Regions from separate parts of the Pseudoalteromonas sp. APC 3694 genome, predicted to be linked through region 1. Evidence: riboswitches for the same ligand, from Rfam matches in the RefSeq annotation. Region 1 holds a riboswitch; the other holds the start of a gene.
What was found. Region 1 has a riboswitch for lysine ahead of lysC (lysine-sensitive aspartokinase 3). Riboswitches for the same ligand answer to the same signal wherever they lie in the genome.

Region 1 (4,997 bases):
CTGGCACAAATAAGCACAACAGCACTGACTGCCCATGTTGCTTTGGTTCTATCTACACTGTGGTTTTCAACCAAAAATGCCACAGGGATCTCAGTTGACGAAATAGTTGAGGTAACTGAAGCTATCGACATCAATACAAAAAATAATAAGCCAACCAATAAACCAATTTCACCCATAGTGCCAAATAGCTCAGGTAATATGGCAAAAATAAGTTGTCCCTCACCAATTAATTTACCGTTATTAAATACTTCAACGCCATTGTACTGGGCAACATAAATAGCCGGAATTATTAATAAGCCCGCCAAAAACGCCACGCTGGTGTCGAGTAAGGCAACACTTGCGGTTAATTTTGGTAAGTTAGCTCCGGGTTTTAAATATGAGCCGTAAATCATCATACAGCCTACCCCAAGCGACAACGAAAAGAACGCTTGCCCCATTGCGGCAATAATTAAATCAGGGTCGAGTATTTTGCTAAAGTCAGGCACTAAATAGGCAGCAAACCCTTCGCTTGCGCCATCTAACGTTGCAATATAAATAATAAGCCCAATAAGGAGAACAAGTAAAAGCGGCATTAAACGGCGTGACCAGGTTTCTATTCCCGACTTCACCCCTTTTAAAATAATACTGGCGGTTAGAATAAGCATAAGCGGCGTAAAAATAAAATTACGTAACATAGAGTCACTATGTAAAAACTCACTCAAGCTCTGCAAGCCAAAAAAGCTACTTATAGGCTCTATAGCGTAGGAAAGCATCCAACCGGCCACAATTGAGTAAAAACTTAACATAACGATGGCACCGGCAAGGCCAATATAGCCTGCTGCGGCTCCCACTTTAGGGGCGTGATCTTGCCATGCTTGGCTTAGCGCTTTAACAGGGTTAGCTTGGGCTTTGTAACCTAAATACAGCTCGGTGTACAAAGCAGGTAACGCCAGCAAAAAAATAACGATAAAGTAAACCAGTAAAAATGCGCCGCCACCATGATTAGCAGCCTGCGTAGGAAAACCCCATATATTACCTAAGCCTACCGCTGCACCGGCTGCTGCCAATACAAAACCTAGTCGACTTTGAAAACCATCACGCACTTGTGCCATACACCTACAAATCTGTTATTATTTTAACGAATGCGAATTAAACCATATTTAAGAGCGACTGAGTAATAAAAATGTACTTAGCGCTCACAACAACTAACAACCGCTCACAAACTATCCAGCTTTGGGTAATAAATATGTAATCGGTCGTCATTTATAACGAGCAATGATGAGTGTAACTTACTTTGAAAACCAGCTAGAAATCACGCCCGCTTTAGCAAATAACAGCCATTGCATTGCGTTGCTTAACGCGACCACCCTCAATGTGGGTGAATTTGATTTACCCCACTATTTAAGCCCTTTTGAGCTCAATGTTATTAATCGGCGTAAAAACCCACAAGCTAAACAAGAATATTTAGCCACACGTTTAGTGCTTAAATACCTAGTAAAAACCGCTTGTTCTTCTTACGCATCATTAAAGCTGTGTGATATTAGTTCTGAATTTAACCCCGATAACAGTAAATTAGAATTACATATTAAAAATACAACAGGCGTGATCAGTTGCTGTATTTCTCATTCTCATGGTTTTGTAGGTGCAGCGTTAAATGTAGCATCAACTCAATTTGGCTTTGATATTGAAAAAATTAATTTAAAGCGCCCTTTTAATAAACTCGCTAAGCACTTTTACCACCCAGCCGAAGTGAGTTTAATAACCGATACAGATAACATAACAACTCAAGCACATCATTTTTTTAGGATTTGGACATTAAAAGAAGCGCTGGCTAAAGCCACCAGCCGCCCCATTGCTCAATTATTAAGCCCTAATGTGTTTAACGAACTTAATAACACTCAGCTTACAGCTTGTAGCAATACCGTGGTTGGAGCACATAACGACATGTTTGATATTAGCGTTGTGGCAAAAAAAAGCACCGACTGGCGGTGCTCAATAATAACTATTAACGATTTACGCAGCGCAATCACTTTCTAGTAATCGACTATGAATCGCTTGAACCACAGCATCAGACTCGCTTTGCTCAACTAAAAAGCACAAGTTATGTTTACTTGCACCATGGCAAATGAGTCGAATATTAAAATCACTTAACACTTTCATTAAATTCATTTCATGTTGGCGCAAAACAATTTCAGAGCCAATTAATGCCACCAGCGTTAAATTGTTTTCAACCGATACATGGCAAAATTCAGCAAGCTTATCTAAGCATGCTTGATCTAGCTCTGGGCGTGATGCATTAGGCGCATTATCAAGGGTAATTGCTACACTAATTTCAGAGGTGGTGACCAAATCTACCGAAATATTGCACTCACTTAAAATAGTAAATATACGCGCTAAAAAGCCACTGGCTAATAACATTTCTGGGCTTTTAAGGGTTAATAATATTTGATTTTTACGTTGCGTTACCGCACGAATACCAGGTAGCTGCGATTTTTCACGTTCAATCCACGTACCGCCAAGTTCTGGCTCTGTGCTTGAGCCAACAAACACATTAATATGGCTGCGACTGGCAGGCAAAATTGTAGCTGGGTGCAGCACTTTAGCGCCAAAGGTCGCCATTTCTGCTGCTTCATCAAAACTTAAACGCGCAATAGGAGTGGCTTTTACACACAAACGAGGATCAGTGCTAAAAATACCCACTACGTCAGTCCAAATATGCACACTTTTAGCGTTAATAGCCTCAGCAAGCAGTGCAGCACTATAATCTGAGCCACCTCGACCGAGCGTGGTCGTTAAATTGTTTGCATCGCTACCAATAAACCCTTGGGTTACAATAACGCTATCATCAAGCAGCGGAATTAAATGTGTTTTAGCGGCTTGCGCTGTGGCGCCCACATTTGGTGTTGCTTTACCAAATTGGCTATCGGTTTTAAGCACCTGGCGCACATCAAAACGAGTGGCATTTAAACCCTTTAACCTTAGTACTTGGGTAAATAAGTACGACGATAAACGCTCGCCAAAGCTAAGTAGCTCATCGAACTGCTGCTCAGTATTGAGTGTTTGTGCCGCCAACGTTTGAAATGCATCAAGCGTTTGATTAAACCCAAGGGCTAAATCATCATCTAACGATAGGTCATTTAAAATAGCCTGCTGAATCGCAAGTACACCATCAATATGCTGTTGGCGTTTAGCGGCTTCAATACCCGCTTTGCAAAGCTCCACTAAATGATTGGTCACTCCGGCACTGGCGCTTACTGCAACAATACGTACATTTTTATCGTTTACGATAATTTCGCTACAACGGCTCATCGCCTCAAAGTTAGCAACGCTGGTGCCACCAAATTTGGCAACAATGTAATCTGATTTTGTGCACTGTGAACTTTGTGGCACTGATTGGGTAGTCATTTCGTCTCCTTTCGCGGCATCCAAACCGCAATAAAACAAGAAGAACTTGGCAGGAAATAAAGATAAGAAAAATCTACTGCCAGAAGCTCTCCACCTAAATTGGTGACAGTTTTGAGGATTCAGCCCCATAAACCGAAAAACAATAGTAACGACCCATTATTTTCCTCGGCGAGTACTTCCCTCCTTAATGGTCGCAGGCTGTCGTTGCCTCACATTAAGTACCTAAGTATCGCACCTCTTCTGAATGTATTATTAACCTGTGGCTAATAAAACAAAACCGCACTAAGAGTGCGGCTTTGAAAGTTATCGTTTAGACGTCTAGCTGTCAAGTCGTTTTACTATAAAATCAAATAAAACTACCCATTAAGTAAGAGCCCGCATAACCAAAGGTGTAACACAGTAATAAATACAGCGATAAGCGAAGGTAACTTGCAAACGTCAGCTCTTTTACCTTACTCATGGCTATAATACCGGCTGCCGAGCCAATGATTAGCATAGAGCCACCTACACCGGTTGCATACGTAAACGACAACCAATGCTGTTGACTCATTACAATATCGGCTTTTAATAACGCTGCCGTTAGTGGCACGTTATCAACACCTGCAGATAAAATACCCATTAAGTAGTTTGCGTACTCTGGCGCCATTACCGTATACAAATTAGTAAATTGGCTCAGTACCCCAACTTCTTTTAACGCACCAACAAGCAGTAACACACCCACGAAAAACAATAAGGTGTCGTACTCTATGTCGCGTATAAAATCGATCATATCTTTGTTGATGTCTTTTTTGCGCATTAAAAATTGCGCGACTAAAAACATAATAGATAAACCCAATAAAAAAGTAAGCAGAGGCGGTACACTGTATAAAACACTCAATGTAAGCGTAGCAATAACCGTAGTGAAGAAAATAACCGCAATGGTTATGTCGGTTTTTTCAATACGTTTAAATTTAGTTTTTTTAAACTCGAGTTGCTTATTCATGCCAATTGATAACAAAGTAGCGAGTAATAATACACTTAGTAACGCAGGCACAATTAACAGTAATAAATTGCTAATTGATACTTTACCATCAAGGAAAATCATAAGTGTGGTTACATCACCCGTGATAAGTGATACACCACCGGAGTTTACAGCAAATACAATAAGCGTGGCGTACTTAACTAACTTTTTGGCTTCAAGTTTTAATGACATAATCACTGCCAGTGATATTAGCGTGGCCGTAACGTTGTCTGAAATAGATGAAAATAAAAACGCAAAACACCCCACCAAAAACATTAGCTTACGCTCACTAATGCTGGTTGGCATAATCCGGTTCACAACATTTTCGATAAGTCCTTTAGAGTTTAAATAGGCAACAAAGGTCATTGCGGCCATTAAAAACAGCCATAAAGAAGCAATTTCTAAAATATTGTGGTCTAGGAGGGTTTGAATCGTTTCGGGGCTTTGCCCATTAAGAGGAAAAATAAAGGAGATAATCCAACAAAGTGTACCAAAAAATAATGTCGTTTTTGCTTTGTTTACGTGAATCACATCCTCAATAACGATAAGCAAAAATGCAATCGCTATCAGCGTCAGGATAATCGAGGAAACCATGATATTAAACAACCTTCGG
Region 2 (4,997 bases), on a different contig from region 1:
TATTTTAGCTATAGGTTCGCCCGCTTTAATGTGCCCACCAAGGGGGGCTAAGTATTCAACCATGCCACCCATAGGTGCATAGTAAGCAATATAATCATTTAGTTGGCAGCCATACCTTGTCATCACTTTTGGCTTGTAGGGCGCATCAACAAATACTTGCTTATGATTTAAATAACTTAAAATACTTTGAGCATCATCAAACGCCGCGCTTAAATCTATTTTTTCTTGGCTTCCCAGCTCTACCGTAAAGGCTTCAACTTGTACGTTAAATTCACGCCTTTGCTGAGCAAGTTGCTCGCTAAGTTGCCACCATGGACAAAAGCTCGCTTCATCCATTGCCCCATCAAAGTCATTAGGAATCACTAGCACATGGGGAATATTAAAGTAACGGGCACTTTCTGTGGCATATTCAGGACAATATAAGTGCTGACTAGAAATAGGCCCAGTGTGTAAATCTAAAACAATATCTGCTTGATGCGCCAATTTTTGTAAGTTTAGCGCTATGCGTTTACCCGTTGTTAAACGATAGTCTGGGCCATTAAGTTGCTGCTCAACATCATTAATTAACGCGGTTTTAAACGCTGTTCTTAGAGCGGTATCGTCAGCGTCGTAGTATTGCTTTGCAAACTGTGATGCAAGCTGATTATTACAGTGATACATACGATTCCAATTAGTCCCCGTAATAGGGTCGAATCGGCCAAGCGTAAATTCGCCCGATTTTTGATTACAGCCAATGGGGTTAGCGTAGGGAACTAAGGTAATATCACCTTTTAAATTAAGGTTTTTTAGCTGTTCAAGTAGCTGATAAATAACCGCGTTACCTTGTACTTCGGCGCCATGCATATTAGCTTGTATATACACACTTGGGCCTGTGCCATCGCCCTTTAAACGATAGACAGGAATGGTCAGTGGTAGGCCATTTGCCACTTCACCAACTACAATATTTTCCTGGCTTATAGCTGTGGTGTTATTCATTTTTATTACCTCAAGTAGTGGCTTGCATCTTCTGCTTGGCGAATACAGTTGATTTCGCCATGGTGTATAACATATTCACCGGCCAGTTCATGGCACAAAAAGTACGGCATACTTTCGGTAAAACCATAAGCACCGCATTGACTAAACACCAGCCAGTCATGTTCATTTAAATCGCTCGGTAATTGGTGCTCCCCTAAGCAATCCAGCGCTGTACATAAAGGTCCGTATAGGCTCATTGCTTGGTTTGCTGCGTTTGAATCACGTAATAAACGCGCAGGAAAGTCTTGATTAGTAACCGCAGGGCGCAATAAGTGATTAATACCGCCGCTCATAATTACCTGCTGTTGGCCGTAGTTTAATTTGCGCTCAACCACCGGTGTGGCGTAGTGGCCGCATTCGCCTACAGCATAGCGACCTAGTTCCATCCACAGCTCTTTAACATCCGCATCGCGTTTAATCTTTGCAAGGGCTGCTATTAATGCATCCCAGCTTAAAGTCGGATCATTAAGGGTGTAAGGAATACCTAAACCGCCACCTAAATCTAAAATATTCAGGTTTATATTTAAGTTATTAGCAAGGACTGTAAGTGGTGTAATCATTTGCGACCACAGATCTGCAAGTTTGTCGCTGCTGAGCATGTTACCCCACTGAAAAATATGTAGGCCATCAAAGCTCAATGCTGTGTAGTATTTAGTATTTAGCGATTGCCATTCATCGCATCCTAAGCCAAATGGAGTAAGGCTATCACCACCAAGTGGGTTTTTATCACCCTCGGGCCAGCGTAATTGAACACGCAGCAAAACCTGTAACTGACACTGCTGGGCAGTCGCTTGTTCGTTTAACCAACGCACCTGATTAAGACTTTCTGCCACAAAGGTGCGTACGCCACGTGCAATAAAATGTTTAATTTGTTTTGGGCTTTTAGCAGGGCCCGTGTTGAGCACGCGCTCGCTGTTAATTCCTTGGGCAAGTATTTGCTCAAGTTCGCCTTTACTTGCAACATCAAAGTTAAAACCAGCGTTATCTAAACTTTGTATCACTTTAGATAGGGGATTGGCTTTAACCGCATACCAAAGCTTTACTTCGGTTTGCGCCACTAAGTGCGCAAGGTGCGCATCTAGTGAGTCAAGGTCGTAGACAAAAAATGGAGTATCGAGTTTACTCGAAAGCTCATCAATAGCGCTTTTAACGGGCGTACTCAAAAAGGTCATTAACGTAAAACCTCTTCAAGCAATAATGACGCGTCACTTTGCTCGTCCCGGTATTTAACAATTAAGGCACACGACATACTCAAGCCTTGATCACGGGCCCAGTCATTTGACGCAGGGCGAGAGCCTGGGATCACAATCGCGTATTCAGGGATTGCTTCGCCTTTATCAAGCTGACGCTCATTAACGCAGTCATAAACAGGGATGGTTGCAGATAAGCGAACACCTGGGGCAAGTACCGCGCCTTTTTTAACTACCACGCCTTCAACAATCACACAGCCTGCACCAATGAATGCATCGTCTTCTATGACCACAGGGCTTGCGCCAATGGGCTCAAGTACCCCGCCTAATTGTACCGCGGCGCTCAAATGAACATTTTTACCCACTTGCGCACATGAGCCAACCAATGCGTGGCTATCTACCATAGTCCCCTCGTCAATAAAGGCGCCAATATTTACGTACGCAGGTGGCATAATAATAGTGCCTTTGGCAACATGTGCACCACGGCGCACACTTGAACCACCTGGCACCATGCGAACGCCTGCTGTGGCTTCAAAGCATTGCGGCGCTAAGTTATGTTTATCAACAAAACCGCCAGCAAACTCGGTGTTTTGACCGTTTTTAAAGGCTTCTAAAATGCCTTGCTTTACTTCTACGTTAGCGTGCCATTGGCCGTTTTCGTCTTGTGTTGCTGCGCGAACTGCGCCCGTTTCTAAATTATTTAATAGTTCTAACCAGTTCATTATAAAAACCTGTATTTAATGCCAAGATAAAATGGTGTTGTTTGCCGATGAAATGTCATCTGTGTGTGTCAGCTCAAGGTGTGTTAAAGGTGGACGTAAATGCGGACTGCTAATACGCCCTTGTAAATGCATTAACACTTTGACTGGGATAGGGTTTGCTACTGAAAATAAGCTATTGATGGCGCTAGACCACTGGACAAAAAGATTAGGGTGTTGGCCGCTTAAACTGCGCTTTACAAACTCATGGGTTTGCACTGGCCATGCATTGGCTGCAACCGACACTAAACCTTTTGCACCTGCTTGGGCAAAATAAGGCATGAGGGCATCGTCACCACTAAAAATGGCTAGTTCAGGCGCTGCTTGTCGATAGGCTTCAAATTGAGAAATACAGCCACTGGCTTCTTTGAGTGCCCATAAATTTTTATGTTGTTTGAGGTTTTCAATGGTTGCAATGGGAATGCTAACCGCACTACGTCCTGGTACGTTATAAAGCATACAAGGATGAGAACTGGCATTGAGCAGGCTTTCAAACCAATGCGTTTGCCCCACTGCACCGGGTTTGGCGTACAAAGGCGAGCCAAGTAAAAAACCATGAATAGGCAGTTGGTTGCAGTAGTTAACCCATTCAAGCTGCTGCTTTAAGTTACTACCACCGACTGCGACCATAAGCGGGACGCTCGGCTGTAATTGGCAAACATGCTCTACGATGGCTTGCTGCTCTTTTAGGGTCAGGGCTAACCCTTCGCCAGTGCTACCAAGTAATAAAATGCCGTTGTTAGCGGCTTCTTGTTCGGCCACCAAGGTGTCTAAGGTTGCGTAATCAACTAGGCCATTTTGATCAAATGGGGTGATCAGCGCAGTCCATAAATGGAAATTGTTAATATTGAAGTTGTTGATCATCTCTCACGAACTTATAGGGCATTCGTCGAGTTATTGGCGGGTATTTAGGGTGCCTGACTCTTTGAATGTATTTATAATTCGAAGAGCGAATGGGCTTAAATAATAGGGCGCACGGCCTTATTATACTAAGACCAGAAGCTCTCCACCAAATATGTTATTGGTGACAGTCGCTAGGATTCAACCTAGTCGCCCGAAGTAATCTTTCACAAAAAAGTGTTACCTCTCGGCGTTAATTCCCCTCACGTATGCTCAATGGAGTTTGCGCTCCTAACATACGCTACCTGAATAACGCACCTCTTCCAGCCCTTTGCACTTGCTATTGAAAAATCAATCAGCAAATACAATGTAATAGGGTAAGTGTGGCGATTAAACCACTTTAGCCGTCTAGGTGTCAAGTGACTAAATACAGAATAGTTCATCGATAATAGCAACGGTTACGTATTGGCTGCTTTTCTCGTAAACTAGTTTCATGGTCGAAGTAAGGTATTAAGTAGATGGAAAAATTTAGTGATATTTATAAGCGTGCAGTGGAGCGAAAGGGCTCTGAAAAAATGCTTAAATTGTTACTCGCAAAACCTTTATCAACAAAGCAACTCGTCACATTAAGTGATGATGATTGGCTAGAAGAATTTACTCGGAAGGTTTTTCAAAGTGGCTTTTATTGGTCGGTGATCAACAGTAAGTGGGCCGGATTTAGAGAGGTTTTTTGGGACTTTAGTGTTGAAAAGCTATTGATGATGCCACCAGACATGTTAGAACAAAAAGCCAGTGACGAACGAATTGTGCGCAATTATAAAAAAGTAAAAACCATTACTGATAATGCGTATATGATCCATGAAGTTGTAGAGCAGCACGGCAGTTTTAGTCAGTTTATTGCTAACTGGCCAAGTGAAGATATTATTGGTTTGTGGGCGTATTTAAAAAAACATGGTGCAAGGCTGGGTGGTAATACTGGTCCTTATGCACTGCGTGCCTCGGGGAAAGATACTTTTTTACTTTCAAGAGATGTAGAAAGCTATTTGCGTGCCCATAAAATTATAGATGGCGGATTACAAACTAAAAAGTCACTAAGTGCGGCGCAGGCATTCTTTAATGAACTGCAGCAGCAAAGCGGCTTAAGCATGCAAGAGCTAAGCTTAATTGTCGCTTATGGTGTAGGCGACAATCGCGT

Region 2: linked by a shared signal. The riboswitch ahead of dapA (4-hydroxy-tetrahydrodipicolinate synthase) and the one ahead of lysC (lysine-sensitive aspartokinase 3) in region 1 are both predicted to bind lysine.

The regions. Positions count from the first base shown of each region.
Region 1 covers NZ_JASDDE010000040.1:19,097-24,093, forward strand. Annotated here, with positions in the region: gene QMA00_RS13545 (sodium-dependent transporter) at 1-1,091, opposite strand, end outside; gene QMA00_RS13550 (4'-phosphopantetheinyl transferase superfamily protein) at 1,258-2,016, shown strand; gene lysC (lysine-sensitive aspartokinase 3) at 1,993-3,384, opposite strand; lysine riboswitch at 3,460-3,632, opposite strand; gene nhaD (sodium:proton antiporter NhaD) at 3,731-4,978, opposite strand.
Region 2 covers NZ_JASDDE010000019.1:10,316-15,312, forward strand. Annotated here, with positions in the region: gene QMA00_RS08570 (succinylglutamate desuccinylase/aspartoacylase family protein) at 1-975, opposite strand, end outside; gene QMA00_RS08575 (PLP-dependent decarboxylase) at 981-2,186, opposite strand; gene QMA00_RS08580 (2,3,4,5-tetrahydropyridine-2,6-dicarboxylate N-succinyltransferase) at 2,186-2,926, opposite strand; gene dapA (4-hydroxy-tetrahydrodipicolinate synthase) at 2,942-3,826, opposite strand; lysine riboswitch at 3,954-4,133, opposite strand; gene QMA00_RS08590 (DNA-3-methyladenine glycosylase I) at 4,321-4,997, shown strand, end outside.